Regions from separate parts of the Streptococcus caprae genome, predicted to be linked through region 1. Evidence: predicted binding sites of a transcription regulator. Region 1 holds the regulator's gene; the other holds the start of a gene.
The links. Region 1 encodes HrcA, which represses chaperone genes, less so after heat shock. Its sites were predicted from a motif close to TTAGCACTCNNNNNNNNNGAGTGCTAA; they were not measured.
Positions count from the first base shown of each region.

Region 2: the regulator HrcA is predicted to act here: its motif matches at 1,543-1,569, upstream of groES (co-chaperone GroES).

Region 1 covers NZ_JBHRZV010000027.1:7,707-24,316, forward strand. The annotation lists gene dnaJ (molecular chaperone DnaJ) at 1-339, opposite strand, end outside; gene dnaK (molecular chaperone DnaK) at 815-2,644, opposite strand; gene grpE (nucleotide exchange factor GrpE) at 3,132-3,665, opposite strand; gene hrcA (heat-inducible transcriptional repressor HrcA) at 3,721-4,749, opposite strand; gene ACFORF_RS03515 (flavocytochrome c) at 4,971-7,385, opposite strand; gene ACFORF_RS03520 (NADPH-dependent FMN reductase) at 7,407-8,015, opposite strand; gene ACFORF_RS03525 (L-lactate MFS transporter) at 8,248-9,453, shown strand; gene ACFORF_RS03530 (helix-turn-helix domain-containing protein) at 9,556-10,422, shown strand; gene ACFORF_RS03535 (hypothetical protein) at 10,432-10,647, opposite strand; gene ACFORF_RS03540 (DUF2812 domain-containing protein) at 10,876-11,154, opposite strand; gene ACFORF_RS03545 (PadR family transcriptional regulator) at 11,151-11,468, opposite strand; gene ACFORF_RS03550 (antibiotic biosynthesis monooxygenase family protein) at 11,654-11,977, opposite strand; gene ACFORF_RS03555 (glucosaminidase domain-containing protein) at 12,064-12,462, opposite strand; gene ACFORF_RS03560 (M15 family metallopeptidase) at 12,645-13,412, opposite strand; gene ACFORF_RS03565 (histidine phosphatase family protein) at 13,396-14,097, opposite strand; partial or broken gene ACFORF_RS03570 (DUF711 family protein) at 14,634-15,323, opposite strand; gene ACFORF_RS03575 (ABC transporter ATP-binding protein) at 15,572-16,610, opposite strand, start outside.
Region 2 covers NZ_JBHRZV010000049.1:175,181-191,790, forward strand. The annotation lists gene ACFORF_RS07125 (ATP-binding cassette domain-containing protein) at 1-679, opposite strand, end outside; gene ACFORF_RS07130 (single-stranded DNA-binding protein) at 993-1,388, shown strand; gene groES (co-chaperone GroES) at 1,628-1,912, shown strand; gene groL (chaperonin GroEL) at 1,926-3,551, shown strand; gene ACFORF_RS07145 (ZmpA/ZmpB/ZmpC family metallo-endopeptidase) at 3,783-10,241, shown strand; gene gmk (guanylate kinase) at 10,428-11,054, shown strand; gene rpoZ (DNA-directed RNA polymerase subunit omega) at 11,073-11,390, shown strand; gene ACFORF_RS07160 (primosomal protein N') at 11,431-13,827, shown strand; gene fmt (methionyl-tRNA formyltransferase) at 13,946-14,881, shown strand; gene rsmB (16S rRNA (cytosine(967)-C(5))-methyltransferase RsmB) at 14,871-16,193, shown strand; gene ACFORF_RS07175 (Stp1/IreP family PP2C-type Ser/Thr phosphatase) at 16,401-16,610, shown strand, end outside.

The sequences.
Region 1 (16,610 bases):
AGGATTGCGTGAAGCACCTGTAGCACCGCCGAAAAAGCTAGAGAAGATGTCTTCGAAACCGCCGAAGCCACCACCATCAAAGCCACCAAAGCCACCTGCACCACCGCCGAAGCCGCCATTGGCTCCTGCTGCTCCAAACTGGTCATAATTGGCCCGTTTTTGCTCGTCACCGAGAGTCTCGTAGGCCTCTTGGACGTCCTTATATTTTTGTTCAGCCCCAGCTTCCTTATTGATGTCAGGGTGATATTTTTTTGATAATTTCCGATAGGCTTTCTTGATCTCGTCTTGCGACGCGGATTTAGAAACACCTAAGCGGTCGTAGTATTCTGTATTATTCATGTTTTTTACCTTTAGGTTTTTATTGATACTTTTCTGAAATGGTGCGAACGGTAGCAACCTCCTAACGGAGTTCCATACCTAAGTTTGAAGCCTAAAGTCTTCAAACTTCCGAGTATATGATTCAATTCATGAGTCATATACTTTCCACCATGGCGAAAAGTATCTTTCTCAGCGACACATTTTTCTATAGCAACAGATGTGTCGCAGTAGCTGACGGACAGTTCACATCGCCTTTGCTTGTGACTAGCCTCGTCAGCCTTGCGGAGATAAGACAACGAAATCGCAGCTTTGCTGACCGATTTCTGTCTTATTCTCAAAACCAGAGGCTGGGGTTCAACCTCTGGTTTCGATATATTGTTCTCTGACCACGTCAGTCTTTGTTTGTATGTTACTAGGCAGACCATCATAGTAGCTTACCTATTACCCTCACTCCTAGTTTCCAGGCTCGAGGGATAAAACAGTCCACAGGACTGTTTTATTTCTCCGTAAACTCGCCGTCTACGACGTCGTCGCCTGCGTTATCTGCGCTTGTGTTTTCAGCACCTTGTGCACCTGCGGCTGCTTGTTGAGCGGCTGCTGCTTGTTCGTACATTTTCACAGCAAGGGCTTGAGCTTTTTCGTTGAGGGCTTCAAGTTTGGCCTTCATGTCGTCGATGTTGTTGGCTTCTTGAGCAGCCTTGAGTTCGTCAAGGGCAGCTTGAGCTGCATCGCGTTCTGTGTCAAAGCCTTTGCCTTCAGTTTCCTTGATGGTTTTCTCTGTTGCAAAGATCATTTGGTCAACTTCGTTGCGAAGGTCAACTTCTTCTTTACGTTTAGCATCTGCTTCTGCGTTTGCTTCAGCATCCTTCATCATTTTTTCGATTTCTTCGTCTGTCAAGCCTGAGTTAGATTGGATAACGATGGTTTGCTCTTTTTGCGTACCAAGGTCTTTAGCCTTAACAGATACGATACCGTTCTTGTCGATGTCGAAGGTTACTTCGATTTGTGGAATACCACGAGGCGCTGCAGGGATGTCTGTCAATTGGAAACGACCGAGGGTCTTGTTGTCCGCAGCCATTGGACGCTCACCTTGAAGAACGTGGATGTCCACCGCTGGTTGGTTGTCTGCTGCAGTTGAGAAGACTTGTGATTTAGAAGTTGGGATAGTTGTGTTACGGTCGATGAGTTTTGTAAATACACCACCCATAGTTTCGATACCGAGTGACAATGGAGTCACGTCAAGAAGGACAACGTCTTTGACATCACCAGTGATAACACCACCTTGGATGGCTGCACCCATGGCAACAACTTCATCAGGGTTAACTGATTTGTTTGGCTCTTTGCCTGTTTCTTTACGGACAGCTTCGACAACCGCTGGTATACGTGTAGAACCACCAACCAAGATGATTTCATCCAAGTCGCTTGCTGACAAGCCAGCATCAGAGAGGGCTTGACGAACAGGTGCTTTGGTACGTTCTACCAAGTCAGCTGTCAAATCGTCGAATTTAGCACGTGTGAGGGTCAATTCCAAGTGGAGAGGTCCAGCATCGCCAGCTGTAATGAACGGCAAGCTGATTTGTGTTGATGTTACACCAGACAAGTCTTTCTTAGCTTTTTCAGCAGCATCTTTCAAGCGTTGCATAGCCATCTTGTCTTTAGACAGGTCGATGCCGTTTTCTTTTTTGAATTCAGCAACTAAATGCTCGATGATTTTGTCGTCAAAGTCGTCACCACCAAGAGTGTTGTCACCTGAAGTTGCGAGTACGTCGAAGACACCGTCACCAAGTTCAAGGATTGACACGTCGAAGGTACCACCACCAAGGTCAAAGACGAGGATTTTTTCATCTTTATCTGTCTTATCAAGACCATAAGCAAGGGCAGCTGCGGTTGGTTCGTTAACGATACGTTCTACTTCAAGACCTGCAATCTTACCAGCATCTTTTGTCGCTTGACGTTGCGCGTCGTTAAAGTAAGCTGGTACAGTGATAACGGCTTTGGTTACTTTTTCACCAAGGTAATCTTCAGCATAACCTTTCAAGTATTGAAGGATCATGGCAGAGATTTCTTGTGGTGTGTATTCTTTACCGTTGGCAGCTACTTTTTCAGCTGTTCCCATTTTTGATTTGATAGACAAGATTGTGTCTGGGTTGGTTACAGCTTGACGTTTTGCGGCATCACCAACGATGATTTCACCGTTTTTGAAAGACACAACAGACGGTGTTGTGCGGTTGCCTTCTGGATTGGCAATGATTTTTGATTCAGTTCCTTCAAGAACTGCTACTGCTGAGTTGGTTGTACCAAGGTCGATACCGATGATTTTAGACATAGTTTTTTCCTCTTTTAATTAAATTTTTCTTTCATGCTCTCCTTAAGTAGTCGGAACACCAGTAGCCACCTTTGGTGTCTCGTGGCTAAAAATTGAGCCTAAGGTCTCAATTTTTCCCTCGCAGATAACCTAACGGTTATCTTCTTTTGACTACGGCAGAGAGCATTTGGTCAGCTCGCATGCGCTCGCTGTAATTTCTTAGTTCGCAGTAGCTGATGGTCATTTCTTCGTCCTTCGGACTGTGAAAGGTCTCATCAGCCTTGCGGGAGTGCGTCGACGAAATCAAAGATTTCTGACTTACCGCCTAGTTTTCTGTCATTTCGGACAAATTTATTTTTTTGATTAGCTATTAACATTGTATAGTGTAATTGCGACGTTCGATAGCAAAATCGATACCATTTTACTATCGAACTAGTAAGGAGTCTAGGCAATCCGCCATAGCGGTTGCCGTATAATGATGAGGCGTTTTAACGCCCATCATTATTGACTAGTTATACACCACAACCATAGCTGGTCTAAGGAGTCGGTCGTGGAGTTGGTAGCCTTTTTGGAGGACTTGGGCGATGGTGTCAGCTGGATGGTCATCATCTGCTGGCAGGGTTTGAACCGCCATGTGAAGGTTGTGGTCAAAAGCTTCAACCGCAACTTCTGTGACACCTTCTTCTTTGAGGGCTTGGATGAGGCTGTCCTGCACCATGCTGATACCCTTGGCCACGTCTTCACTGATGCCCTCAACTGCTAGTGCACGCTCCAGGTTATCCAGGCTCGGCAAGATTTTCTTGGCCAAATCCTGAGAACGATAACGCTGGAGACTCTGACGCTCCTCGTTGCTACGACGCTGAATATTTTGCATTTCAGCGTGGGCACGGAGGTACTTATTTTCAAAGTCTTCCGCCCGTTCGTTAGCCAGTTCCAGCTCCGATTTTTCAGGAGCCTCCTCTACTTTTTTCTCAGCTTCCTCCACAACCGGCTGATCTTGCAGGTCCTCATTTTGGACCTCGTCTTTAACTTCTTCTGTCAAGGGTATACCTCTTTCTTCTTTTTATAATAGCAGAGCTCTCTGTTCAGCCTTGTCTTTAATTCACTTCATAGTGATTGCTATTGAGATAGCGATAGTAATCACTGAGTTTCATAAAGAGGACACGGGAGATAACGTTGATCAAGCTCATCTGACGACGATAGTCCATGTCAATTGGGCCTATCAGACTCATCAGGGCCAGCCCCCGATAAGGAACGGGGAAGGGATGGCTGATGACCGTCACCTGCTGGAGCGCAGGCTCTGGGTGATCCGCCACTCGGATCTTGGTGACCTCGTCCATGTCCTGACGCAAACTGACTGCAACAGCTTGGCTATGGTCCAAAAACTGATAAGTCTCTAGACTGCCATAGTTGAGCGACGCGACCTTACCAGCCATGAAGACCGTCTCCTCAAAGAGGCTAGAAAAGATGTAATCCATCAAATCCAAAACGTTATCCGTGGTGGTAAAGTAGCGCTGGACAATCTGAGGAATCTCAGTCCGCAGGCGATAGTGAATGTCAAGGACACTTTGGTTGAGGAACCGCTCTTGAACCAGCTCTGTCAGTCGCTCCAAGTCTCTCAGCAGGAAATTCTTGGGGATGGCAAACTGAACGGTCACTGGCCGCGAGTCGTCCAAGGTCAACACAGCCAAGCCGTCGTGACTGGACAAGGGAACGATATCAAAGGACGTCAGCTTTTGTTGCTTGGGCTCCACATCCAGGATAACCGACGTATAGCCCGTCAGGTCTGCCAAGAGCTGGCTGGCTCTGGCTAAGATATCTTCCAACTTATAGGCTTCAAAATCAAAGGCCTTGATTACCCGGTAGACATCTTCCTCGTTGATCTGCTCCAAATTGAGTGAGTGCTTGACAAAGTACTGAAAGCCCGCCGGACTCGGCATCCGTCCACTGGAGGTATGGGCCTTTTCCAGCAAGCCCAATTGCTCCAAGATTGCCATGTCGTTTCGAATCGTCGCCGAACTGGAGGCGATGGACTCCTTGAGCGCCTTAGACCCAACCGGTTCATGGGTCTGGGTGAAGAGCTCCACAATCAGATTTAAAATATCATTTTGACGCTGGGTGATCATAAGGACTCCCTTCATCGATGGTTTCTAGCGGTCCATAGCAGAGCTTCTTGCAACTGCCGTCTCAGACTGCTAGTAATGTTAGCACTCGATGTGTTAGAGTGCTAACTCATGATTTAATTATACCCCTTTTCCACCCTGTGTCAAGCCAAAAAGCACAAAAATTAGCACTCTTTAACCAAGAGTGCTAAAAATACATCTTAAGACCGAGACAATCCGACCATTTAGACAATATGCTCTGCAATTGCAGTGTCCGCTGCGATACGACCAAAGGTAAAGATATCTGTTAGAGAGTTTCCTCCTAGACGGTTCCCCGCATGTAAACCTCCAGCAACTTCGCCTGCTGCGTAAAGGCCGTTGATGATGCGACCATCTTCACCGATGACATGAGTTTGTGTGTCAATCTTGAGACCACCCATAGTATGGTGAACCGCTGGTTTCCGTGGTGTTGCATAAAACGGTGCCTGCACACACTTCAGATCAAAGCCACCTTTATTGAACTCTGGGTCAAAGCCAGCATCAACATAAGAATTGTAATTGGTAATGGTTTCAACTAAGACAGCTGGCTCAATATTGATTTGAGTAGCTAGTTCTTCTAGTGTTTCTGCACGGAAAAGTGTCCCTGCTGCTACTTGGGCATCAATTTTCTCCTGGCTAGTGTTATAAGCCGTTGCCTTGATGTTATCATCCGCAATTAGATAGAAGAGACCGCCGTTATCAATGGCTGCTTGAGACAGCTTATCACGACTACCATACTCATCCACGAAGCGTTTCCCTTGTTGATTGACCATGATAAAGTTGGCTGGTGGCACTTGCAAACCAGAGAAGAGGGCGCCCGTCACTGGATCAGACACAGGCATCATCTGGCTAAAGCCCATACCAACAAGATCTGCCCCAACAGACTGACCAAGCAGAATCCCATCACCAGTCACGGCTGGTGTATTGGATGTAGCAATATTGTCATCAATCTCTGACCAGTAAGTATTGTACTGTTGAAGCATCTTGGTGTTGGCTCCAAAACCACCAGTCGTCAGTACAACAGCCTTGGCCTTGACGGTGATGGCCTGACCATTTCGTCCTTCACCTTTCACGCCCGTCACGACACCCTCTGTTACCAGCAGTTCCTTAACTGGTGTATCGGTCAAGATAATCCCGCCATTTTCTAGAACAAATTCCTTAAGGACAGAGATAAAGGCCACTCCCATCGGCACTTTTGGCTTATGGCCACGGCGCCAAAGAGCACCAACTGGCATAGTCACTTCATCACGGACAAATTCGACACCGATATCTTCCAACCAACGAACTGACTCAAGCGCTCGTTCTGTCAAAACTTTGACCAATTCATAGTTCCCATGAATTTCATTTCCTTGCAAGTCCTTACGTTTCCCACCAATATAGGTCTGGATACGATAAAGAAGCGTTGAATCAAAAAGATAGGTTGGATCTTTGAGGTAATTTTCCAGTTCAACCTTGAGGGCACGGAAATCGTCCAAGAACTCTGGGTCAATGGTCGCTTCATCGATATCATGCAACTCTTGCAAATTGTGGTCTTCACCTGGGTGAGCCGCAAAGGTATTTTGCCATGCTGGATCTGGTGCATTCATAGGACCGCCTGCACGAACTGTGTTGCCCCCAACAGATGGGAATTTTTCAACAACAATGACTTGTTTGCCACATTGAAGCGCTCGAGCCGCTGCGGCAAGCCCTGCACCACCACCACCGACAACAACAAGGTCTGTGTCGTAAGTCTTATCTTCCTTATCCAGGGCAGATGGTGCTTTGGGACGACTACGCAATACATCTGGGTTGCCCCCCGCCTGACGAACGGCACGAGCTACCCCGTCTAAAACACCATTTGAGGTCACAGAAGCACCTGAAATAGCATCGACATTGAGGGTTTGTCCCTCGATGATTTCACTTGGCACACGGGTAAAGACGATATCGGCAATCCCACCGGTTTCTCCAGATGAGTCAATATTGATTGCTTCAATCCGTTCTTCTGACAAGGTTACAGACATTGGCAAATCACCATTGTGACCAACTGTTGTCACCTGATAGGTTCCAGGGATAAAGCTGATTTTCTCTGGTTCATTGAGCTGGTTGGTGATATCTGCAAAGCGCAAGAATTTATAGAAACAAGATTCTAAGAAATCAATAGTCCCTTGAGAATTAAGATTCCCAGCCTCGTCAAAGGCACGATGGGCCTTACCCAGCAAGAACTCAGAACCTGGCATGACAACGGCATTCACACCTGGAGCATCCAAAATTTGGCGCAAATGAAGCTGAGCACGTGATGAACCCTGCACATCATAAGACGCTCCCACAATCATCGTCGGTTTGCCAGCCAGTGGATGAATGTTAAAGCTCAGCCATTCCAGCAAGCTATTCAGACTAGATGGTATGGTGTGGTTGTGCTCAGGAGTGGCAATGATGACGGCATCTGCTGCGGTAATTTTTTCATTAAAAAGCTGAATTGGAGCCGAATCCGTTTGGTCATTGGTTTCGTCGAACATCGGAATATCTTTGATTTCGAGAATCTCGATGTCCGCTTTCTTGGCAAAGTGCTGCTGCATGAATTGCAAGAGCATTCGGTTGTATGAGTGGTTGGCATTGGTACCAACAATTCCAATCAATTTCATGCGGTATTCCTTTCTATATTTTTATGCCTTAAGCCATTCTTCCCAAATAAAGGATTTTTTCCGATGGGTATCTGCTGGCTTTACTAGCTGGTTGGTCAAAGTGACAAATTCAATAAATTCACTAAAATGTTCTTCCAACTCTGCGACTTTTTCAGGATTGTTCAGATGACCTTCATCATACAAAACTTGCTCTGAATGCCCCAAGAAAAACTCTGTGCCTGGCATGACACGGGCCTTGAGTTCTGGTGCATCGAGAATCTGACGCAAGTGAGCTTGTGCACGAGATGTCCCTAGAGAACCAAGCGAGCAGCCAACAATCATGGTTGGTTTGTTGACCAATGCTCGTGTCGTATAGGCAATCCACTCCAGTGCGCTAGCTAGAGGTGCTGGAATCGTATGGTCATACTCGGGCGTCGAGATGATCACACCGTCTGCTGCCAAAATAGCCTCCGAAAAGGCCGCAACTGCAGCGGGTACTGTCTTGTCTTCCGGTTCATTAAAAGCGGGCAAGTCCTTGATTTCTAAAATCTCAATATCCGCCTCTGCCACAAAGTGACTAGCCATGAACTTCAGCAGTTTTCGATTGGTTGAACGCGAAGAATTGGTTCCTACAATAGCAACTAACTTCATGTTTGTTACCTCTTTCACATTTTTATTTTAATGCCATTATACTATTATCTAGGTTTTTGTAAATACATTAGCGGTATATTTAAGACAATAGTATCATTTTTTCCGACCTTTGTATCTTTTTGTGATTTTTTTAACAATTTTCCTGTTTTTTTCTGAAAATCAGATTGACACCCTTTTTCTGGTTTGGTATATTACTTGTGAAAAACAAAACAAATTATCAGGAGGATTTGTTATGGAAAAACAATTGAATCGGTGGCAAGTCATTTTTGCTTCCACTGCCATTCTGCTCTGTACAGGTGCCGTTTATGCCTTTAGTGTATTTGCTGGACCTTTAAGCGCACAAACAGGATGGAGCATGCCTGAGATTATGATGGCCTTTACGATTAACTCAGCAATCGGCCCAATCCCAATGATTTTAGGTGGTTACTTGGTAGATAAGGGCTATGTCAAGTGGACAATCGCTCTTGGCGGACTGCTGTTTGCTATCGGATTTTATCTGACAGGTTATGTCACCAGTCCAGGTATGTTGTATGTGACCTACGGATTGATGGCAGGGCTCGGACAAGGGTTTGCCTACTCTGGTGCACTCAGTAACACCCTTCGCCTATTCCCAGATAAACGTGGTTTGGCTTCAGGTATCCTTACAGGAGGTATGGGCTTTGCTGCTGTACTTGCTTCTCCAATTGCTAGCAACCTCATCCAATCTCACAACGCTAGCTTTGCATTTAAAACAATCGGTTTAGCTTACATTGTCGTCGTTCTCATTGCTTCACTCTTTATCAAGCCAGCTCCAGCAGGCTACAAGCCAGAAGGTTGGACCCCACCTGCACAAGCTCGTGGTGGTGCTGTAAACAAAAATTGGACCGATATGTTGAAAACACCTATCTTTTATGTCATAATTTCAATGTTCTTCGTAGGGGCTTTCTCTGGTTTGATGATCGCATCTCAAGCATCGCCAATTGGCCAATCCATGTTCGGACTAAGTGCTGGTACTGCCGCACTCTATGTCAGCCTCTACTCGATTAGTAACTCCAGCGGACGGTTCATTTGGGGAACAGTTTCTGATAAAATCGGTCGGAGCAAAACCCTCATGATTATCTTCTCAGTCGTTGCTTGTGCCCTTCTCGTTTTGACCCTCATCCCTGGTCAATTCGGCTTTGCTCTTGGTATTATCGGGCTGGGCCTTTGCTTTGGTGGCGTTATGGGTGTATTCCCGTCTATTGTCATGGAAAATTATGGCCCAGCTAATCAAGGTGTCAACTATGGTATCGTCTTTACTGGGTATTCCTTGGCTGCTTTCTTTGCACCACGCGTAGCGGTTCAAATGGCCGCTGCCAACAATGGAAACTATAGCAATGCTTTCTACGTGGCCATCGCTCTTGCTCTAATAGGTTTGGCACTCAATGCTACCTATATGAAGCTTACGGCTAAAAAATAACAACGGTAATAGGCCTGCAGCTTCTAAATCTGCAGGTCTTTTTCTATCCCTCAAAATGGACTGCTTTCTTTATGATATAATGAAGTAATGGAGGAACGCTACATGAATCAACCTATCAAAGACGACCCTTCAGGCTTTTCCTATGAATGCTACCACACCACGCTAGCGAGTAACTCATCTGATATCCTATCCCATTGGCATCCAGAGCTCGAAATCATTTATGTCCAAAAAGGAAGCGCCTGCTACCATATTAACCATACCGTTTTCAACAGTCAGGCTGGAGACATCATTTTGATTCAGCCAAACAACGTCCATGCAATCTCACAGCTGCCTTACGAGGAGCAAGAGAGTGATACATTTGCTATTCATCTGGATCACTTAGGGCGTTCCAATGTCGACAAATACAGTCAACGTTACTTGCAGCCCATCTACATTCACCACTTTGAACTCACACCCCGTATCCAACCAGGTATGCCTGGCTACGAAGCTCTCAAATCATGCCTTTTATCGATTTTTTCTATCGTCCGCGAACAGAATCTCTATTTTGATATGCTTCTCAAATCCAAATTACATGAATTTCTGTATTTGGTTTTTAAACACCGCTATGTCAACCGCCATTACACAGATGATACCTACCAAAAATACCAAAAATTAAGAGATCTGATTGATTACATTTACCAACACGCCCATGAACAGTTGACGATTTCAGAATTAGCCGAGTATTTTGGCTATAGCCGTACGCATTTTATGGCGGTTTTCAAACAACATATCGGGAGAAGCTGCCTTAAATTTATTATCCAAGTCCGACTCAACAACGCCTGTGACTTACTCGTCCAAACGAGATTACCTGTACGCGAAATTGCTCAAAAGGTTGGATTCACAAATATAGCCAACTTTAATCGCCAATTCAAACAGGCCTACCACATCACTCCTTATCAATACCGCCAAAAAAATAGCCCACAAACGTAGGCTATTTTTCTATTTATTAGACTTCTCAGAGAAAGCGGTTAGAATCCTTACAACCAATCCTATCATCAACACCACCTGCACTACCGCTACGCCATTGATAGCCCAACCAGCAAAGCTAGTCGCTGACAAATTGACCCGTGGCAAAACAAACAGGGTAAAGGTGATGATGTTTAGTCCTAGTATCGCTAGACAAGCTTGCTTGGTTTGTGGGGATGAAGATTTCATTTTTTAGTCCTCCTTAAGGCTCTTGCGCAGCTGGTAAAAAAATACAAGACATAGGCCATCAGTGGGAGGTAAATCAGGCCCAATACCAGTCGAAAAACGGGTCCTTTTTCTGCATGAAATGCAAGCATGAAAATAAGCACACTCAAGACAACCCGTGACCGATAAATCCGCTTAATCATGGCAAGCTTACTGACCTTATCGCTGAAAATCTCAGCATCCTCCGCTTGACTAGCTTCCTTGCAAAAATCCAAAATTCCAACAACGAGCAACGTTTTCCCAGCCATAGTCCGCATACATCTGCAAGTAAGATTCCCGCTCTGCCTTTTTCAACTGTACAAAGTCCAACTTATAGGTAACTTCTGCAGATTCCACCGCTTCAAAATGGTAGAACATGCCAAAGCGTACTCTGACAAACTTCCAACCCTTGCGGTGCATCTCAGTTAGGTATCTTTCTTCTTGTTCAAAATCCGTGATAAAAAATTTCTTCCATTCTACTTTGGTTTTCATAGTATTTCTCCCTTACTATTTTTATAAAGACGTTCAATTCGTGCCAACTCGAGTTCTAAAACTTCTCGTCCAAGATCTGTGATGCGGTAAATCTTGCGCTTGTCCTCCTCCCGGTGAAAGGCGATGAGGCCGTCCTTTTCCATCTTGGACAGGGTGCCGTACATGGTTCCCGGGCTAATGACAACCTGATTAGCCGTCAACCGCTTGCTTTCCTGGGTAATCTCATAGCCGTGACGCTCTTCTTGCAGAGCAAACAAGATGTAAAAGGCCGTCTCGGTCATGGGAATGTAGACCCGTTTGATTTTGTCTTCCATAGCTTCTCCTTTTTCGTACTTCGATGTATCGTAGTCCGTTATATTGTATCTTGATTATATCGTAGTGAGATGTATTTGCCGAGAGAAGATAAACATTTTTTCAAAAAAGAAAGCACCACGCCAACCGACGTAGTGCTCCCAAGAAGACATGAAAAAAGACCGATTTGCATCAGCCTTTCTTCTTATTATTTCGTAGTCGCAGTGACTTCTTCATAGCTCATCATGTTCTTGCTGATGAGCGGAGAGTCTTCGCTCCGGCGCTCAGCTGCGTGAGCCTTGTGCTCTTGGGCATGCTCAGGACGTTTCATCCAAGCCTTGAAATCGTCCTCGGAGTGCCATTTAGAAATCGCCGTCAAGATTACCGCGGCCTCTTTTTCTGCAATCCATACTTCGTTGGCTAGGCAGGTTTCCCAGTTAGCTAGCGATTCTGCATCATGTTTGAACTTGGCTTCGAATTTCTCGCGCGCCTCTTTTTTAACTTCAAATGTTACGGTTTTTACGATTACCATTGCTGTTCCTCCTCGATTGATATCCCTTATTATAGCGCATTTTCAGCCATTTCATAAGCATTTTACCCCGCAAGATAGCAGAGCAATTAGTCATACTGGGTTAGATTTTCAGACTCGATGACTGCGATTAGCTTGCTAGCATAGTCAGGATCTTCAGAAAAACCTGATTTCTGCAGGGCCTTGGCAGCAGTCTTATAACCATCTGATGTCGCCAGAGTTGTGTAGAGCGTGTCTCCACACTCCCCTGATTTGAGCCTGGTCAAATAGTCCTCCAAGCTTTCCAAGTCAGTATGGTAAATCTGATAAGACTTGGTCTGCTTTTTAGCCTTGTTATCGTAGGGCGGGGCTAAAAGAGCAATCCCTGCTCTGCCATTTTTAGCCTCCAACTGAAGGAGGTTATGGTATTTGTGGGTCAGGTAGGTCTGGCGTAATCCGAACCAAGAATGACCTGCCCTAGCAAAATAGAGGGGCGGAGCCCATAAGATTTGGCCAACTCCTGTACCTGAGGTGCTAACTTCTTAACAAAGGATGCGTGACTTTCCCCAGTCTGCACGGATTGTGTGGCAGTAGATTTCTGGGCAGTCATCATGGGCAACAAGAGTCCCACCACGAGGGCAATTCCAATGATCAGTATAACTTTAGGCGATTTTTTTCTGATAAAGCCTCGCTATTTCTTCTCTTGTTCTTGGAGCAGGGCGATGTATTCTTCCAGAGACAGATTATGCTCCGTCATATACTTAGCGGACTCCACACCGACGTAGCGCCAATGCCAATCCTCATAACCGATACCTGTAATGGCTGTTTTACTCTCTTCGTAGCGCAGGATAAATCCATATTGTGGAGCTAGAGCTTTAATTTGAGCGACAACTTCTTCTGAACTCGTATTCAATTCCGCAGCATTACTCATATCAACAGCAAGCCCAGTGTGATGTTCACTGGCGCCTGCTGGCTGAACTGTTGCCTGAACAACAGCTTCCGCCGCCTCCTGAGTCAAGCTCGGGTCATTGGCCATAACTTCCTGCAAGGTCTCCGTATATAACTTAGCCTGTTCAGCAACACTACGATATCCTGACACAAGTGTCTCACTGGCTTCTACTGTTCGTGCCGCTGCTAAGAAATCCGTAAGGTGTTGAGCAATCCGTGAGTCAACTGGGATGCTTTCAACCTCCGTCAAGTCAATACTCAGCTCCTCGGTTAAATGCTCACGATTGACCAAGACTAAATTCCAATCACTCGTTGAAACATCTGGTAAATCCGAGTCTTTTTGACTTGTCGTTGTACTCGTCGATGTTGATTCTGTTGTCTGAACCTTAGGCTCAGTTTTTTTCATTTGATTGATATGGGAACCTGACAGAAACCAATACCAGATTCCACCAAAAATTACCAATGAAGCCAAAACCATTGCTAGCTTAAGACCTTTATTTTGCTTCCGCATCTCTAATTGCTCGTCCTTTCTCACGGTAGGACAAATCTCCTACACTAACGACAGATAATTGTCCATCTTCAAATTCCAAAATAGTAACGCTGCCGTTCTCAATATGTTGCTTAGGACGTTTGGGGTCTAAAAGCCAGACAAGTGTTCCGATACTCATACCATGACTAACGACTAGCGCATTCCCACCGCCATCTGCTTCCAAGCTCTTTGCGATAGACATAAATCCATCTAATAGGCGACCACGTAGCTCCTCCCATGTTTCAGCCCAACCTGCAGTATCGACCTCGTAAATACCCTGAGCCAACTCTGGGTAAGGAACTTGGTTCAAATCACGGCCAGCAAAAATATCAGTTCTAGGAAGAACCCCGACAAATAATTCACTATCATAGCCACCATCCAAACTCCCAAAACACCACTCGCGAATCCGTTTATCTCGTTGGTAAGGAATTTGGTTAGTCAAGCCTAGCTCCTCTAAGAGGATATCCATGGTCAACATTGTCCGACCAGAGTCACTGGAAAAGGCCATTTTAAAAGGAACCCCCTCTGCTTTAAGACCAGCTCCTAGTTCATGGATTCCTTCCTCACCAGCCTCAGTCAGCGGAGAATCACTCCAACCTTGAGCCCGACCAATGGTATTAAACATCGTCTTACCATGACGTACAACATATAATTTTATCGGTGTCATTCTTCTCTCCTTTATCTCTATCTATTATAGCACGTTTCCTGCCAACAGAAAATGTTCAGTCCTCCTATCTTATGATTGCATGCTGATTACAACTCATCATTAACCCCTTTTAATTAAGAGATAAGTAATCGAGTTACCTTGATTTTTGACAATTACACATATTGAAGCACTCTTCAAAATTAAAATGACACTTCATTACAGTACTCTGATAATCTAGAAACCTCTCCCACCGTCTTACCTAATGAACGAAAACCAATTATTGAGGTCCCAATCATCAAATAAACAAAAACACCGATTCGTGTGAACCGGTGTTTTCAGGAGATTTATGAAAAAGAAAAAGTTTTTGAGCAAGTTCTTGCGACTTTAGTCGCTTAGTACTTGCCATGCAGAGACGTCCGTCAGTTAGGATGAAGTCCGTAACGATTCGATGACATCCACTACTAGGATGGTTATAGTATAGCCAAGCTGGCTTAAAGAAACCTAAAGAGACAAGGTAAGGAAACCCAATAATCTATAGTTTTGATTTTGAAAGAATATTAGTTTTTAAAACTATGCACAGGTGCTGGGATTTGGCCACCACGATTGATAAAATCGGCTGAAGAATATTGGCTAACCTTCATGACCGGAGCGGAGCCTAATAAGCCTCCCAGTTCCAACATATCCCCAACTTCACCGTAAGGAATAATCCGCACTGCTGTTGTTTTTTGGTTGATAACGCCGATGGCCGCTTCGTCAGCAATCATAGCAGCAATGGTCGTCGCTGGCGTGTCCGCTGGAATGGCAATCATGTCCAAACCAACCGAACAAATCGCAGTCATGGCCTCTAGTTTCTCCAAATTAATGGCACCAGCCTGAACCGCCGCAATCATCCCCTCATCCTCTGATACAGGGATAAAGGCACCTGACAAGCCTCCGACCTGATTGCAGGCCATGATTCCGCCTTTTTTTACCGCATCGTTGAGCAGGGCAAGGGCTGCTGTCGTTCCGTGAGTCCCGACAATCTCAAGCCCCATAGCCTCAAGAACACGCGCCACGGAATCCCCTACAGCGGGCGTTGGTGCCAGAGACAAATCCACAATCCCGAACTCTACTCCCAGGCGCTCAGAGGCCATCTGACCAACCAATTGCCCGACGCGGGTAATCCGGAAAGCTGTTTTCTTAACCGTTTCCGCCAAGACATCAAAGCTAGCATCTGGAACCTTTTCAATGGCTCGTTGCACCACCCCTCCCCAGCTTGTTCTAAACTGCATTTTTTTAATTCCACTCGAAAGATTTTTATACTAAATTTCAAAAAATCTTCTAACTTTATCTACTAATCCAAAATCAAAACCTAGGTCGTAAAGCTATCTTTCCATACTCTCTTATCTTTGCGCCAACCTGTCTCGTCTGATGAAATTTTGAACGAGGGTTGGCGAAGACAAGAAAAAACTGCCAATCTCTCGATTGACAGCTGACATTTTAGGAGCAGGTTTATTTAGCGTAAAATAGATTGCTCAGTTTCAAGGTCAAAGAAGTGTGCCTTGTTCAATTCGAAGGAAAGTTCCACTTTTTCACCTGGTTGGTGGTAGTCACGGGCATCAACGCGACAAACAAACTCTGTATCGTCGATACGGTTGTAGAGCATAGACTCAGAACCCAGCAACTCAGAGACCACAACTTCAGCTGTAACCTTAGAAGCAGGATAGGTATCCAAGACAACTTGGGAACTCTTGATATCTTCAGGACGAATACCCAAAATCAAGTCTTTTCCTTGGTATCCCTTATCACGCAATTGCTTAGCTTGGCCTTCTGGCACTTCTAAGTTGAGGTTGCGACCATTGCTCACATGTGTACCATCAAAGGTTAGAGTAAAGAAGTTCATAGCTGGGCTTCCGATGAAACCTGCGACAAACTTATTAGCTGGCGAATTGTAGAGTTCTTGTGGAGAACCGATTTGTTCTACACGGCCAATAGTACCTGTACCTGAAGCATTTTTAGTCGCACTCATGATAACGATACGGTCTGCCAGTGTCATGGCTTCTGTTTGGTCGTGGGTTACATAGATGGTAGTGGCACCGATACGACGGTGGATCTTAGCAATCTCAGTTCGCATGGATACCCGAAGTTTAGCATCCAAGTTTGACAAAGGCTCGTCCATAAGGAACACCTTCGCGTCACGAACAATCGCACGTCCCATGGCAACCCGTTGGCGTTGACCACCAGAAAGGTCCGCTGGCTTACGTTGCAAGAAGTCAGTCAAGCCAAGGATTTCAGCCGCCTCCTTCACACGCTTGTCAATATCAGCCTTGTCATACTTGCGCAGTTTAAGACCAAAAGCCATGTTATCGTAAACTGTCATGTGTGGATAAAGAGCGTAGTTTTGGAAAACCATGGCGATATCACGGTCTTTTGGCGCCACATCATTCATGAGGGTTCCGTCGATGTAAAGTTCCCCTTCAGTGATGTCTTCCAGCCCCGCGATCATGCGAAGAGTTGTAGATTTCCCACAGCCAGATGGCCCAACGAAAACGATA
Region 2 (16,610 bases), on a different contig from region 1:
TACTGGAGGCATACTGGTCTCCACTGTGCAGAATGGTCTGTTCGATATGGTCTAATTTGTTGGCACCAAGCAGGATCCGAAAGCCACTTAGGCGATTGCTAATCTGGTGAATGAGTGCCTCATTTTTTTGCGTAAAGTCCACAGCTTTTTCAGCTAATGCCTGACTAAATAGCTTGGGAATGAGGGTCATCAAACCTGCAAATAAGCAGATAGATACCAGAAAACTAGGGTGGTACACAATCAGGGTTCCGACCCCTAAGAGAATATTGAAGGCCTGGCTGAGCATGTATTCTAGGACCTCAAACCCCATGTCGTTAATGGTTTCTAGGTCGTAGGTTAGCCAAGAGACGTAGGTTTCCTGGCTCTGCTGTTGAAAATCGGAAAGACTGGGGCCACCCAAGCGTTTGGTCAAGTCAGAGCGCATGAGCTGGTTCATTTCTTGAATGGCTTTTTCCTTGGCTGGATTAGAATAGTTAATCTGCACCATCCAAATGAGATTCACCACTAATTGAACACCACACCAAAATAGAAAAGTCGACAGATTGAGACTGACAAGGCTGGTCAAGGCCTGTGCACTGGCTAGCCCGTTTCCAAGAACACAGAGAGAGTTAAGAGCAATCCAAAAAAGCACAATCAAGGACTGCTTGCGACAACGTAAAAGATATGAAGTAATGGACATTGTTTTCCTTTCGTGAAAGAGTCAAGCTCTTTCTGAGAGAGGCCAAAAGGCAGAGAGAGGAAAACAGGAAATCCGTTTTAGCGAGGAGTAACCTGTCTTCCTATGGAGACGAATAGGGTAACTGTATTGTTCATTTTTAGCATAAGTTCTGTCCTCGCTTTCGTTTTGAATATGGACATTATACCATTTGAAACCGCTTTGAACAAGGTTAGTTGGGACTCTCTAGATTTGATTTGCAAAAAATTGTTAAAAAAATCATCTTAAATTGTTAAAAATACCTTCCCTTACGAATAATAAGACAGGAGGTAAATAAATGTTAAATAAAGTTATTTTGATTGGTCGCTTGACAGCGACACCTGAGATGGTCAAGACCCCATCTGACAAGAATGTTACCCGCTGTACTGTGGCTGTGAATCGTCGCTTTAAGTCAGCGAGCGGTGAGCGTGATGCCGACTTTGTGCCCGTTGTTTTCTGGGGTAAGCAGGCTGACACTCTAGCATCTTATGCCACTAAGGGGAGTTTGTTATCCATTGATGGTGAATTGCGGACGCGTCGCTATGAAAAAGATGGTCAAACTCACTACGTGACCGAAGTTCTTGGTCATGGCTTCCAGCTTTTGGAGAGCCGGGCCCAGCGAGCCATGCGTGAGAATACAGTCGCTGATGATTTGGCAGACCTGGTTCTCGAAGAGGAGGAATTGCCGTTCTAAGATTGGGCACATGAATTCCGATCGACTCTAATTTATAGGAAAGTCAGATTTTACGGGTCTGGCTTTTTGTGATTTTTGGAAAATAGCAGAGCGATATTTTGACCAACTTTTTTCTTGACTATTTCTGACCAAGTGCTAGAATAAGAGGTATGAATTAGCACTTATAAGTATAGAGTGCTAACAAGGCCTGGAGGAGATGTAGGCATCTTTCCAGAGTTATCAAATGATGGAGGAATCTGATGTTAACACCATTAGGCGACCGTGTGGTCGTAAAATTTGAAGAAAAACAAGAACAAACAGCAGGAGGCTTTGTCCTAGCAGGCGCTAGCCGTGAGGCTACGAAAAAAGCAACTGTTGTTGCCATCGGGGAGGGCATCCGCACCCTGACAGGTGAATTGGTGGCACCTAGCGTAGCTGTTGGCGATACCGTCTTGGTCGAAAGCCACGCTGGTATCGAGGTTAAGGATGGAGATGACACCGTATCAATTGTCCGTGAAGCAGACATTATCGCGATTGTAAACTAGAAAGAGGTAGCAAATGGCAAAAGAAATCAAATTTTCAGCAGATGCCCGTGAGGCCATGGTCCGTGGCGTGGATATTTTGGCAGATACTGTTAAGGTAACCTTGGGCCCTAAAGGCCGCAATGTGGTCCTTGAAAAGGCTTTTGGTTCACCGCTCATCACTAATGACGGCGTGACCATCGCCAAAGAAATCGAACTGGAAGACCACTTTGAAAACATGGGTGCTAAACTCGTGTCCGAAGTAGCCTCTAAAACCAATGATATCGCTGGTGACGGAACGACGACTGCAACAGTATTGACCCAAGCAATTGTCCGTGAAGGCTTGAAAAATGTGACGGCAGGTGCCAATCCAATCGGTATTCGCCGCGGGATTGAAGCAGCAGTTGCGACAGCGGTAGAAGAGTTGAAAGCTATCGCTCAGCCCGTTGCCAACAAAGAAGCCATTGCCCAGGTTGCGGCGGTGTCTTCTCGCTCTGAAAAGGTCGGCGAGTACATTTCTGAAGCCATGGAACGCGTTGGCAAGGACGGTGTGATCACCATCGAAGAGTCACGTGGAATGGAGACAGAACTCGAAGTCGTGGAAGGCATGCAGTTTGACCGCGGCTACCTGTCTCAGTACATGGTGACCGACAGCGAGAAGATGGTGGCGGATTTGGAAAATCCATTCATCCTCATCACCGATAAGAAAATTTCAAACATCCAGGACATCTTGCCCCTGCTTGAGGAAGTCCTCAAGACCAGCCGTCCACTCCTCATCATTGCAGATGATGTAGATGGTGAAGCCCTACCAACCCTTGTCCTCAACAAGATCCGTGGAACGTTCAATGTGGTTGCGGTTAAGGCGCCAGGCTTTGGTGACCGCCGTAAGGCCATGTTGGAGGATATCGCAATTTTGACAGGCGGTACTGTCATTACTGAGGATCTCGGCTTGGACCTCAAGGATGCGACTATGATGGCGTTGGGACAAGCTGCGCGTGTCACAGTGGACAAGGACAGCACCGTCATCGTGGAAGGCGCTGGTGACAGCTCTGCCATTGCCAACCGTGCCAACCTCATCAAGTCTCAATTGGAAACAACGACTTCCGAGTTTGACCGGGAAAAACTCCAAGAACGCCTGGCTAAGTTGGCTGGCGGTGTCGCAGTTATCAAAGTCGGTGCCGCAACAGAAACCGAACTCAAGGAAATGAAACTCCGCATCGAAGACGCCCTCAACGCAACCCGTGCTGCAGTTGAAGAAGGCATCGTTGCAGGTGGGGGAACAGCCCTTGTGACGGTCATCGAAAAAGTCGCTGCCCTGGAAGCAGAAGGTGATGAAGCTACAGGCCGCAATATCGTTCTGCGGGCCTTGGAAGAGCCAGTCCGTCAAATCGCAGCCAACGCAGGCTACGAAGGTTCTGTCGTCATCGACAAGCTCAAAAACAGCCAAGCAGGTACAGGTTTCAACGCTGCAACAGGCGAGTGGGTAGACATGGTCGCTTCAGGAATCATTGATCCTGTCAAGGTGACCCGTTCTGCCCTGCAAAATGCAGGCTCTGTTGCCAGCCTCATCTTGACCACAGAAGCAGTTGTGGCCAACAAACCAGAACCAGCCACCCCAGCTATGCCGGCCGGTATGGACCCAATGGGTGGTATGGGGTATTAAGGACATTTTAGTGACAAAAAAAGATAAAATAAGTCCTTGAGATTTTCTTATCTTATTTAATTAAAATTATCAGACATCTCGAATCTTCTCTATAGGGTCGAGATGTTTTTATTTATCAAAATGTTTGTTTATTCAAGTTTTTTTGTTTAAAAAGAGAATAAAAACATTAGATGAAACGGGCTTTTTGTGATAGAATGAGCTAGAGAAAAAGCAAAAGTTAGGAGAATGTTTATGAATTGGAGAGAAAAACAATTACGTTTTTCTATTAGAAAATTAAAAATTGCCGTTGCCTCGACAGTTATTGGGATGAGTGCTTTTGGTGTGGCTCAACCATTAGTCCATGCGCTGGAAAATGGTCAAATCCAGACCAGTTCTAGCTTTGATTATCATTATGTTCTTGAGTCAGAATTGACCAATCAAGAAAAAAAATTAATTCAGCAAGAACTTCCGACTAAATCTGTAGGTGCTTATGACTCCTATTACATGGTCTATCGGCCAACCAATACTTTACCAGCTACTGGCTCACTTGATAATGGGTTGATGATTGGTGCTGGAATTAGTTTACTGTTAGTGGGTGTCAGTTTAGTCAGTCGTAAGAAAAAGCCAATTGTCACTAGTATCATCTTATTATCGACAACAGGAGCTATTTCAGTTTCAGCCCTTGGTGGTGGAGCTTTAGCGTCTTATGACGAAACTTTCACGATGCAGGTTGGTCAAACAATTCCTGAGACTATTAAAACAATTCCTAACCATGAGTTTATCGGTTATATTTTAGTTGATGAACCAGATGCAACGACGACTCAGGGCACTAGAGATGATTCGACTTCAAGTGTTTCACAAGCGATCCCTGCGACAACGGAAGAAGAGTCAACAAGCACGACTGCTGTCACAACCGAAGCAACTTCATCAAGTACGACGACAGCCACAACGGAAACGACAACGTCAAGTACCGCAACAGTCTCGGCTTCTACAACAGAGACAACAACCCTTCCAAGTACAACAGAGACTACCACGACCACAGAGGCAAAAACAGAGCCAGTTATTTCAACGGTTATTCAAGAAATACCGTATGAGACGATTTATCAAGATGACCCGACAGTACCAGTTGGAACAGAAACGGTCAGTCAATTAGGTGTGGTAGGGCAAAAACGCTTAACCTACACAGATGGAAAGCTAACGAGTGAAGAGATTGTTCGTCAGCCTATTTCTCAAATCATCACTCGTGGAACAAAGGAAACTCCGCAACCAGTTGAGACAAAGACCACTGAGATAGTCGCATTTGAAACTGAGATTCATACCGATGACACACTTGCTTTGGGCGAAGAGGTCATTGTTCAAGCTGGTAACAATGGTTTGCGTCAAAATACTTATTTAGATGGTCGATTGGTCTCTAGTGAGATTATCCAAGAACCAGTTAAACAAATCATCAAACGCGGGACAAAATCATCGGATCCAACAACACCGGTGGAAACGACGACTACAGAGTCTGTCGATTTTGATACAGAATATTTGGCCGATGATACTTTGCCTCTCGGTGAAGAAGTTGTTGTTCAAGCAGGGGTGGCAGGGGTTCGTCAGAATACTTACCTCGATGGCCAATTAGTGTCCAGTCAGATGATTCAAGAGCCACTCAAACAAATTATCAGACGTGGTACAAAAGTAGAACCTGAGACAACAATTGTACAAGTTGCAGTGCCATATTCAACAACTTACCAAGATGATTCTACCCTGCCAGAAGGTCAGGAAAAAGAAGTCCAAGCTGGTCAAGATGGTCTTGTGGAGCAAACGGTGCAAGATGGCAAGGTTATTTCCGAGAAAACCATTAAGGAAGCCGTTCCACGGATTGTTGCCAAAGGAACTAAAAAGAACACTACAACTCCAGTTGAAGGCACAGAAGTTGTGACTGAGGCCGTTGAGATTGCTCCAACAGAGACGAAGCAAGATGACGACACCCTTTGGCTAGGTGAAACAGAGACAATCCAAGGAACAGTAGGCGAAAAGACGATTACGACAACCTATAAGACCATCGATGGCGTTCGTCAACCAAATCCAAATGTAACTGAAACAGTCACAAAGGAAGCTACTCCGACTATTATAAAAGTAGGAACGAAGCCGATTGAAGGAACTGAAACTGTTACGAGCAAGGAAATCGTTGCCCATGGAACGAAAACAATTGAGGACCCAAATCAATACACAGATTACAAATCCGTGGTTGAAGGCACAGATGGCGAAGTTGAAGTTACAACAGTCTACAAGACCATAAAAGGTGTTCGTCAAGCAAATCCAACCGTTAGTCGTAAGACGACCAAGGAAGCTGTGGACACTGTCATCACAATTGGGACGAAAGTCAAGGAAGCAGAGAAGCAAACGCCTAAAGCTGTCAAGCAGACCGTGAAGATTGGGGAAACGCCAAAAGCAGAAGCTAGTATTGATTCGACTAATCTCACGAATGTTGCAAGTTACTCTTGGGCAACACAACCTAGTACGGCAAGTGCTGGACAAGCTCTTAAAGGGCAAGTTCTTGTGACCTACACAGATGGTTCGACAGATCTTGTAGATGTGACTATTGATGTTGTTGCCAATAAGGAAAAGCCAAGCCTAAGCCTTGCTAGCCTAGTTGAAAATGATGATGATAGAAGTATAACTTTAAACTATGATTTAACAGATCCAACATCTTCTTACACTGGTGCAACAATAGAAGTGATTGATAAGACGACAGGTGCAGTCGTTAAAACCCTTAGTCTGACAAGTTTTGATGACTTTGATTTGAGTGGGCTGGACTGGTTTGTGCCGTATACCTTAAGAACAACTCTCAAGTACGACTTAGGTCAAGGGGAGCAGTCCGAAGTCATCAGTGAAGTTCCATTTGAATTAGACTACAAACATGTTGAAGTAAAACATGTGACAACTGCTGATCTCTATCTCAAGCAAGATGATGGTAGCTATGTTAAGCAGGATGAGATGACTGAAATAACCAATCCTGTTTCTGATTACTATGTAAAAATAACTTCAACAGAACAAAAGGATATTTATTTAGCAGTTTCTTCTATTACGGAAGATACATACAATGGCAAAGCTGCCTACAAGGTTGTGGCAACATCGCCAGAACTCATTCAATATAAGGGTGTGAGTGACGAAAACCAGGCAGACTTTACCTTCTATACTAAGAAATTCCTTCCATCCAGCGGTGGTAAGTATCGAACATTTGAAGACTTGGTGACTGCAATCACGGCAAATCCAACGGGGACATTTGAAATTGATGCTGACCTTGATGCAAGTAAGTATACGCTTGCTAGTGGAGCAACTAGCTATATCGCTGGAAACTTTACGGGAACCTTACTTGGAAACAACAATGCAATCAGCGGCATAGTAGCACCGCTCTTTGAAAACTTGACTGGAGCCTTTGTCATTAAGGATTTAGACCTTAAGGAAGTTAATATCACCAATACTCAAAACTTCGGTGCCTTAGCGCGTGAGACGACAGGGGTTGCCGGTTCAAGCCTTATTAAAAATGTAGCTGTGCAAGGAACGCTTACAGGTGACCGAGCTATCGGTGGATTGGTTTACCGTGCACGGGATACTAAGTTTGAGCAAGTTGAATTTGATGGCACGATCAAGACTACGACTTACTATAATTACAACTTTACTGGTGGTATCGTTGGTTATCTTGACAAGAACAGTACCATTGACGGTGCTAAAGTTAATGTTGAGATTACAGCAGATGCGTCCAATAATCCTCAAGTTTTCCGTGTCGGATCTGTTGTAGGTGCAGCGGATACTAACACGAAAGTTGCGGACGGTACGATTAGAAATGTCTATGCGAGAGGCTCTGTTACCAATACTGGACAAGAATCGGCCCAGGTGGGTGGTATCCTTGGAACGACGAATGCTAATGCGACTCTCCGGAATGCGGTTAGTGCTGTTAATGTAACCAATGGACGCTCTGCTATTGGAACGGTCGGTAGTGCTAATTCGATGGATAATACGGTTGCGATTGTTGATACGGTAACGGCCTCAAGCAACAATGCTCCGACAACTAAGACGTCTGCGGAAGCTCAAGCTTTAGTTGATGCTATGAAACTTACAGTGACCTTAGAGGATAGTAAGGTTAACTATGCGAAATACGATGTCGATTATAGTGTTGTTTCAGCTTATGAAGCTGCTAATACACTTAAGTATAAGAACACAGAAAAACTCCTGCCTCTCTACAATAAAGAATTTATAGTTCATCAAGGAAATCTGATTACATCCGGCAAATTAGCAACAACAGAAATTCTTGAAGTGGTGCCGATGTCTGATGATAAAGTCGTCTCAGATTATTTTGGTGATAAGTCAAAAATTAATAAGCTTATGGTCCACTATGCTGATGGTTCGGTGGAATACTTGAAGTTAACCTATAAGGAAGACTTCAAAAATACAGCTATTGCTGAGTATACGATTGACGGGACTGACCTTATCTATACTCCAAATCAAATGACGACCAACTACCAGACAATTGTAAATCAGGTCAAGGCTAGTTTGGCAGCTCTTGATTACTATTCTGAGACTAATTTGACGAAACTTGGTAAGGATAAAGGTAGTGAGACTGTTGCAGATTTGATGGATAAGCTCTTCCTCAAAGAATCCTATGCTGAGGTCAAGGCTAACCTTGATAAGATTTTACCAAGCGTTCTTGCAACTTCAAATATTATCGCAACCGCTAACCAAGACCTGGCAAAATATGTTGAAGACAATAAAGAACTCTTGATGTTAGGATTGGCCTATGTCAACCGCTGGTACAATATTGATTTTGAAACATTTAATGCCAAGGATTTGATGCTCTACCACCAAGATTTCTATGGTGAGCCTGTTGATACTTTGGAGTGGCTCGTTGGATTAGCCAAAAAAGGGTACACCAATATTCAGCCTGTTAATAACGTCACCACTTATGTTAATAATTTTAAAGCTAACTCAGGCAAAGCCAGCCTCTTTGAATTATTGACAGACTTTAGAAAGACCTTCACAAACTATGCTAGTGATAGCGAGTGGTTCAAGGCAACATCTAAGGCTTATATTACAGAAACAGTCTCAAAAGAACGTCCTGACGTTGATGTTTCGGCATACAACCGCATGGTCAAGACGGCCTCAGAGCAAAACGGTATTTTACCACTCTTGACTGCCGATGAGGGTATCTATATCATTTCCAACATGACTAGTCTGACTTATGGTATGTTTGATCGGTACTTTGATGTGGACGGCTTGAAGACTTCAGACCCTACTAAATATGCTTCTGAAATTTCACGTGTCAAGGCCTTGGTTGATAATGCTTCTACTCGCCAAGCTGACTTCTTTGATATGTGGTATCGGATGAATCCAGAAGGAAAGCGAGAGCAGTTGATTCGCGTGCTCCCTGCCTGGGAAGCTTATACAGACTCAACTGGCACCTACCTCTCACGCTATGGCTATACCAACACCAATGAAGCTGTTCAAGACTTCTTTGGACCGATTGTTGGAGATTTACCTTCAGGCAGCTTAACCCAAAAACGTGGTTATCATACTAAAGATAGTGCTGGTGCGATGGCTTGGGGTAATGTTACCTACTTACTTAACAGTAGTCTCTTAACAAACTATGGTCTGTCACTTTTCAGTCATGAAACGGTGCACAACTTGGATAGTAATTTCTTCCTTGGTGGCTTTGGTCGACGGACGGGAGCAGGAGCTGAGTACTATCCAACAGGACTCCTCCAGGCACCGGAATCAGCAGGAGCTGCAACGAGCATCCTAGCCTTGAATACGATGTTTGACTATACAGCAAGTGCTGACGCCACGAACCGTTACCAGGCGGTTAGTCCTGAACGCTTCAAGACTATTGAAGATCTTCAAGAGTACATGCATGGTTCATTTGATGTAACTTACTTGATGGATTATGCGGAAGCAAATTCAGTTATTGCTCTTGGGGATGCGGCTAAGAAAGCCTTCTTTATGAAGTTAGAAAATGTCTATGAAGCATCTGGTACCAATGCTAATGCGACGGCCAAAAATGTCTATAGTTCCTTAACAGACGAAGAAGCCGCTAAATTGACTAGCTGGACAAGCCTAGTGGATGAAAGTATCATTGGACGACGAGACTATTATAGCGGTACAGGAGACCAAACCTTAAACCATAACGGTTATTATCGTATCGGCCTCTTTACACCATTCTATTCTGCTTTGACAAATGAGAATGGTATTCCGGGTGATATCAGTTTCCGTCGAATGGCTTGGGAACTCTTGGCTGCCAAGGGATATGAGGATGGATTCCTTCCTTATGTTTCTAATAAGCTAGCTGATGAAGCAACTGCTCAAGGGTCAACTATCTACAGTAGCTGGTACAAAAAAGATGTAGCTCTACCGACGGATAAGATTATCTTTGACAGTGTCTTCGGAAGTGACTATACTGATTGGGTAGCCTTCAAGAAGGCTATGTTCCAAGAACGTATTGACAAGGCTTCTACACTTAAACCAGTAACGATTACCTATTTAGGGAGTGAAGTGACAATTGATTCCTTCACGAAATTGCAAGAATTGATGAATGCAGCTGTTAAATATGACTATGACAAAGGTTTTGCAGCGAACAATAACTCATCACGCGTACGTGTGCTCAAAGGACTCATTTATAACGCCTATATTAGACAAACCAACGATTTTGAAAATTCTATCTTTGGAAGCTAATCAACTTGTTTTTAAAACCATCATTCAGATCAATGTCTCTGGATGGTGGTTTTTTAATTGTCGTTAGAAATTGGTTGCGTTTGCAAGTATTTTCTCTAACTAGTAGCTTCTTCTCTGTGAAGAAATCCTTGAAATTGCCCCTGCTTTTTGTTAAAATGGATAAAAGTATTTTTTGAGGGGGGACACATGTCTGAACGCGGTTTGCTGATTGTTTTCTCTGGTCCATCTGGAGTGGGGAAGGGGACAGTCAGACAGGAAATTTTTTCGACACCTGACCACAAGTTTGAATATTCTGTTTCAATGACCACACGGGCCCAGCGTCCTGGTGAAGTTGATGGTGTAGATTATTTCTTCCGGACCCGTGAGGAATTCGAGGAATTAATTAAGCAGGGCCAAATGTTGGAGTATGCTGAGTATGTCGGTAACTACTACGGCACGCCACTGCCTTATGTCAACGAAACCTTGGATAAGGGTGTTGATGTCTTCTTGGAAATTGAAGTCCAGGGTGCTCTTCAGGTTAAGAAAAAAGTGCCAGATGGCGTCTTTATCTTTTTGACACCACCTGATTTAGAAGAGTTGGAAGACCGCTTGGTTGGCCGTGGGACAGATAGTCCTGAGGTCATTGCTCAGCGGATTGAACGAGCCAAGGAAGAAATCGCCTTGATGAGAGAGTACGATTACGCTGTGGTTAATGACGAGGTACCTCTCGCTGCTGAACGCGTTAAACGTATTATTGAAACGGAGCATTTCCGTGTGGACCGTGTTATTGGCCGCTACGACAACATGCTCAAGGAACAAATTCGAAAACGATAAGAAAAGAGAACCAATCCTATGATGTTAAAACCGTCTATTGATACCTTGTTGGATCAAGTACCATCAAAATACTCCCTCTGTGTCCTGCAGGCTAAGCGTGCCCACGAATTGGAGGCAGGAGCTCAAGGAACTCAAGAGTTCAAATCTGTGAAATCAACCCTCCAAGCCTTGGAAGAAATTGAAGCTGGTCTTGTGACCATCCACCCAGATCCAGACCGTAAACGTGCCTCTGTCTTAGCTAAGATGGAAGCTGATCGCATCAAGGCTGAAGAAGAAGAACGCAAGATTAAAGAACAAATCGCTAAAGAAAAAGAAGAAGAAGGAGAAAAAATCTAAGGTTGGTATCAATCTTAGATTTTTCCTTTAAGGTGCAGACATGACAAAACTAGCTCAGATTATCGTTGATGTGCCGCTGATGCAGACCGATAAACCCTTCTCCTATCGGATTCCTGAGGACCTAATCGAGTTGACTCAGGTTGGATCTCGGGTCCATGTTCCCTTTGGACGGGGGAATCGCCTGCTCCAAGGTTTTGTAGTGGCCATAGCAGAGCAGGAAAATCTTGTTGAGACAACGGAACTCAAGGACATCCAGGAAGTCTTGGATCTTGAACCCGTGCTTAATTCAGAGCAGATTGCCCTGGCAGATGAGATGCGAAAGACGGTCTTTTCCTACAAGATTTCCCTCTTGCGGTCCATGATTCCGAGTCTTCTTAATTCCAATTATGACAAGCTCTTGGAGGCTGTCGAAGGGACACCGCAGGATATCCGTCAAAATTTACTGGGGGATAAGCCTTCCATTAGCTTTTCAAACCTATCAGACCAGGACCAAAGGCTTGCCCAACGTTTGGTCAAACAAGGCCTGCTCAAGTTGACCTACCTGGCTCAGGACAAGAAGACCCAGAAGACCGAAAAATGGTATCGGGTCAATCAAGCTAGGCTGGCAGAATTGGAAGTCCCTGCTCGTGCGAAAAAGCGGGAGGCCCTAAAGGAATTTCTGGATCAACAAACAGAAGGAGGGCGCTATAAGGAACTTCTTGAGGACTATTCTCGGGAGCAGATTGCCTTCTTTGTGGAGCAGGGAGGTCTTGAGATTTACGAGGTCGTCGTCAATCGCTCGGATGCCTATTTTGATCAGGTGGAAAAGACGGAGTTTCTGTCCCTCAATGCCCAGCAGGCCGAAGTCGTGGAGCGGATTACCAGTCGGATTGGACAGGCGTCAGTGCCCTTTCTCTTGGAGGGGATTACAGGTTCTGGCAAGACGGAGGTTTACCTGCATATTATTGACCGTGTGCTAAAAGAGGGCAAGACAGCCATTGTACTGGTTCCTGAAATTTCCCTGACCCCTCAAATGACCAACCGCTTTATTTCTCGTTTTGGGGACCAAGTGGCCATCATGCACTCGGGCCTCTCGGATGGGGAAAAGTATGATGAGTGGTGTAAGATTAAGTCCGGTCAGGCCAAGGTTGTCGTCGGTGCCCGCTCTGCTATTTTTGCTCCGCTAGAAAATATTGGGGCCATCATCATCGACGAGGAGCACGAGGCGACCTATAAGCAGGAGTCCAATCCCCGTTATCATGCGAGGGATGTGGCCCTACTGAGGGCCAAGCATCATCAGGCTGTCTTGGTCTTGGGTTCGGCGACGCCCTCTATTGAGAGTCGGGCTAGGGCCAGCAAGGGTGTTTACGAGTTTTTGGAGCTCAGCCAAAGGGCCAATCCTCAGGCTAAGATTCCTGAGGTTGAGATTTTAGACTTCCGTGACTATATTGGTCAACAGGAGTTGAGTAACTACACACCGCTCTTACTGGATAAGATAAAGGACCGTTTGGCCAAGGGCGAGCAAGTTGTACTTATGCTCAATCGCCGTGGATTTTCCAGCTTTATCATGTGTCGGGAATGTTCTTATGTTGACCAGTGCCCTAATTGCGATATTTCCCTGACCCTGCACATGGATACCAAGTCCATGAATTGCCATTATTGTGGCTATCAAAAAGGGATTCCGCGGACCTGTCCTAATTGTCAGAGTGCTAGTATTCGTTATTACGGGACAGGAACCCAGAAGGCCTACGATGAGCTTCAGGAAGCTCTGCCTGAGGCACGCATCTTGCGGATGGATGTGGATACGACCCGTAAAAAAGGCGCCCACGAGGCTATCTTAGCCAAATTTGGTGCCCACGAGGCAGATATCTTGCTGGGAACTCAAATGATTGCCAAGGGCTTGGATTTTCCAAATGTGACCTTGGTTGGAGTGCTCAATGCGGACACCTCGCTCAATTTACCTGATTTCAGGGCATCTGAGCGGACCTTCCAACTCTTGACCCAGGTAGCAGGCCGAGCAGGCCGGGCAGACAAGCCTGGTGAGGTTTTGATTCAAACCTATAATCCCAACCACTACGCTATTCAGTTGGCCAAACGCCAAGACTATGAGGCTTTTTACAAGCATGAAATGGCAGTGCGTCGCCAGTTGAATTACCCACCTTATTTTTATACGGTAGGTTTGACCCTATCCCACAAGGATGAGGAATTCGTCATCCAGAAATCCTATGAAATCCTGCGATTCCTCAAGGAGCACTTGTCCGATAAGGTTCAGATTCTGGGGCCGACGCCCAAGCCAATTGCCAGAACGCACAAGCTTTACCACTATCAGCTTATTCTCAAGTATCGCTTTGAGGACCAGCTAGAGGCAACCTTGAATGCCATCTTAGATTTGACACAGGAACCTGCTAATAAGGACCTGCGTCTCATCATCGACCATGAACCACAGAATGTGATGTGAGGACTCTCTTTTGGGGTCCTTTCCTCGCTTATGCTATAATAGAATTACGAAAGGGCTTGCTGCTCTGCTATTTTTCCAGAACCAGTAGCCTACAAATTGACGCTCGAAAGGAGACGACATGACCAAACTTATTTTTATGGGAACGCCAGAATTTTCCGCGACTGTGCTGCGAGGTCTGCTCAGCGATGAACGCTATGAAATCATCGCAGTTGTAACTCAGCCAGACCGTGCGGTTGGCCGCAAGAAGGAAATCAAGGTAACGCCTGTTAAGGCTGTGGCACAAGACTATAATCTTCCTGTCTATCAGCCCCAGAAACTCTCAGGCAGTCCTGAGTTGGAGGACTTATTAAGCCTAGGAGCAGATGGGATTATCACCGCTGCCTTTGGACAATTCCTACCGACCAAGCTTCTTGATGCCCATAATTTTGCCCTTAATGTCCACGCCTCCCTTTTGCCCAAGTACCGTGGGGGGGCACCGATTCACTATGCTCTCATCAATGGTGATGCTGAGGCAGGTGTAACCCTGATGGAGATGGTTAAGGAGATGGATGCCGGTGACATGGTAGCCAAGGCCAGCCTTCCAATTTTGGAGGAGGATAATGTCGGCACGCTTTTTGAAAAATTAGCAGTGCTGGGTCGGGATCTCTTGCTTCAAAGTTTGCCGGGCTATCTATCAGGTGAATTGAAGCCTGTGCCTCAGGATGCGAGTCAAGTGACCTTCTCACCCAATATCACCTCTGAACAAGAACGTCTTGACTGGGACCAGTCGGCCCGTCAGATTTTCAACCATGTTCGTGGGATGAATCCGTGGCCCGTCGCCCATACCCTCTGGAAGGGTGAGCGGTTCAAACTCTATGAGGTTGAACCCGTAGAAGGTCAAGGTCAGCCAGGTGAGGTTCTCGTCAAGACCAAGAAAGAACTAATCGTAGCAGCTAGTCAAGGGGCCTTATCTCTTAAAACGGTCCAACCGGCTGGTAAACCCAAGATGACAGTTCAAGATTTCTTGAACGGTTTGGGTCGCGATCTTGAAGTAGGTGATGTCTTTGGCAAATAAATGGAAAACGACCAGCCGAGGTCAGGCTCTGCTGATATTAGAGGACATTTTTGACAAGGGAGCCTATTCTAATATCGCTCTAAATAAGGCTCTCTCAGCTAGTCAATTGACCAGTCAGGACAAGGGGCTGGTTACGGAGTTGGTCTATGGGACAGTCGCTCGCAAGTTGACCCTAGAATGGTACCTAGCCCACTACATCGAGGATCGTGATAAGCTGGAAACCTGGGTTTACTACCTGCTCATGCTCAGCTTTTACCAACTGCTCTACTTGGACAAAATTCCTGACCACGCGGTGGTGAATGCAGCCGTCGATTTGGCCAAGGAGCGGAGTCGTCAGCGTGGCAGTGATAAGTTAGTCAATGCAGTGCTTCGTCGTTTCTTGAGAGAAGAGCGGCCAGACATTGATGCCATCAAGCGGGTTAACAAACGTTATTCGATTCGCTACTCCCTCCCTGTTTGGTTGGTGAAAAAGCTGATTGACCAGTATGGTGAGGAGCGCGCCCTAGCTATTTTTGACAGTTTATTAACCAAAAATAAGGCGAGCATTCGAGTGGTTGATCCTAAGGCTATCCAAGCCATAGCAGAGCAGACAGGAGCAGACCGTTCTCAACTATCCCCGGTTGGACTGACCAAATCTTCAGGTCACTTCGCAGCGATGGAGCTCTTTCAGTCAGGACAAATCACCATCCAAGATGAGACCAGTCAGTTGGTTGCCCCAACGCTGGCTATTAGAGGAGATGAACGCATTCTTGATGCCTGTGCTGCACCCGGTGGCAAGACGGTCCACATGGCCAGTGAATTGACGACGGGCTCTGTAGTCGCCCTAGATTTGCATCCCCACAAGCTGGATTTGATTGAAGAAAATGCCCAACGACTGGGGTTAACAGACCGTATTCAGACGGTTCCTTTAGATGCCAGAAAGGTCCACCAACATTTCCCGGCTGACAGTTTTGACAAGATTTTGGTTGATGCGCCTTGTTCTGGGATTGGTCTCATGCGCCGCAAACCGGACATCAAATACACTAAGGACCTCCAAGATTTTGACAGTTTACAGGCGATTCAGCTAGAAATTCTGGCTAGTGTTTGTCAAACCCTACGAAAAGATGGTATAATTACTTACAGTACTTGCACGATTGTAGCAGAAGAAAATCAGGAGGTCCTAAAAAAATTCTTGGAGACGCATCCGAATTTTGAACAGGTTCCTCTTAGTCACTCCTGTCAAGATATCGTTCAGGATGGCTGTTTGGTCATTACACCTGAACTCTTCCAGACAGATGGTTTTTTCATCGGTCAGGTCAGACGGGTTCGCTAACCTAATGGTTTAGGGCTTTTGGTCTAAACCTACTAGGTTTACTCAACAAATTAGATGACGGATGTAAGGTCGGCATAACTGGAGTTGGTCTGCTAATCTTAGTTCATCTAGTTTGACGGTTACATGTGTATAAGATTGAGCTTTGCTATTTTTTAAAAACATCAGAGTTCTTAGTAAAGGAGACTGACGACGTCAGTAGTTAACGATATGAAGATTGCACTTATGACGGATATTGGGCAGAAACGCTCCAATAACCAAGATTTTGTCAACAAGTTTGATAATAAGGCTGGGGTAACCCTCATCATCCTTGCTGATGGAATGGGAGGCCACCGTGCTGGAAATATTGCCAGTGAGATGACTGTTACCGACCTGGGTCGCGCTTGGATTAATACTGACCTCCGGGATGCTGAAGGGATT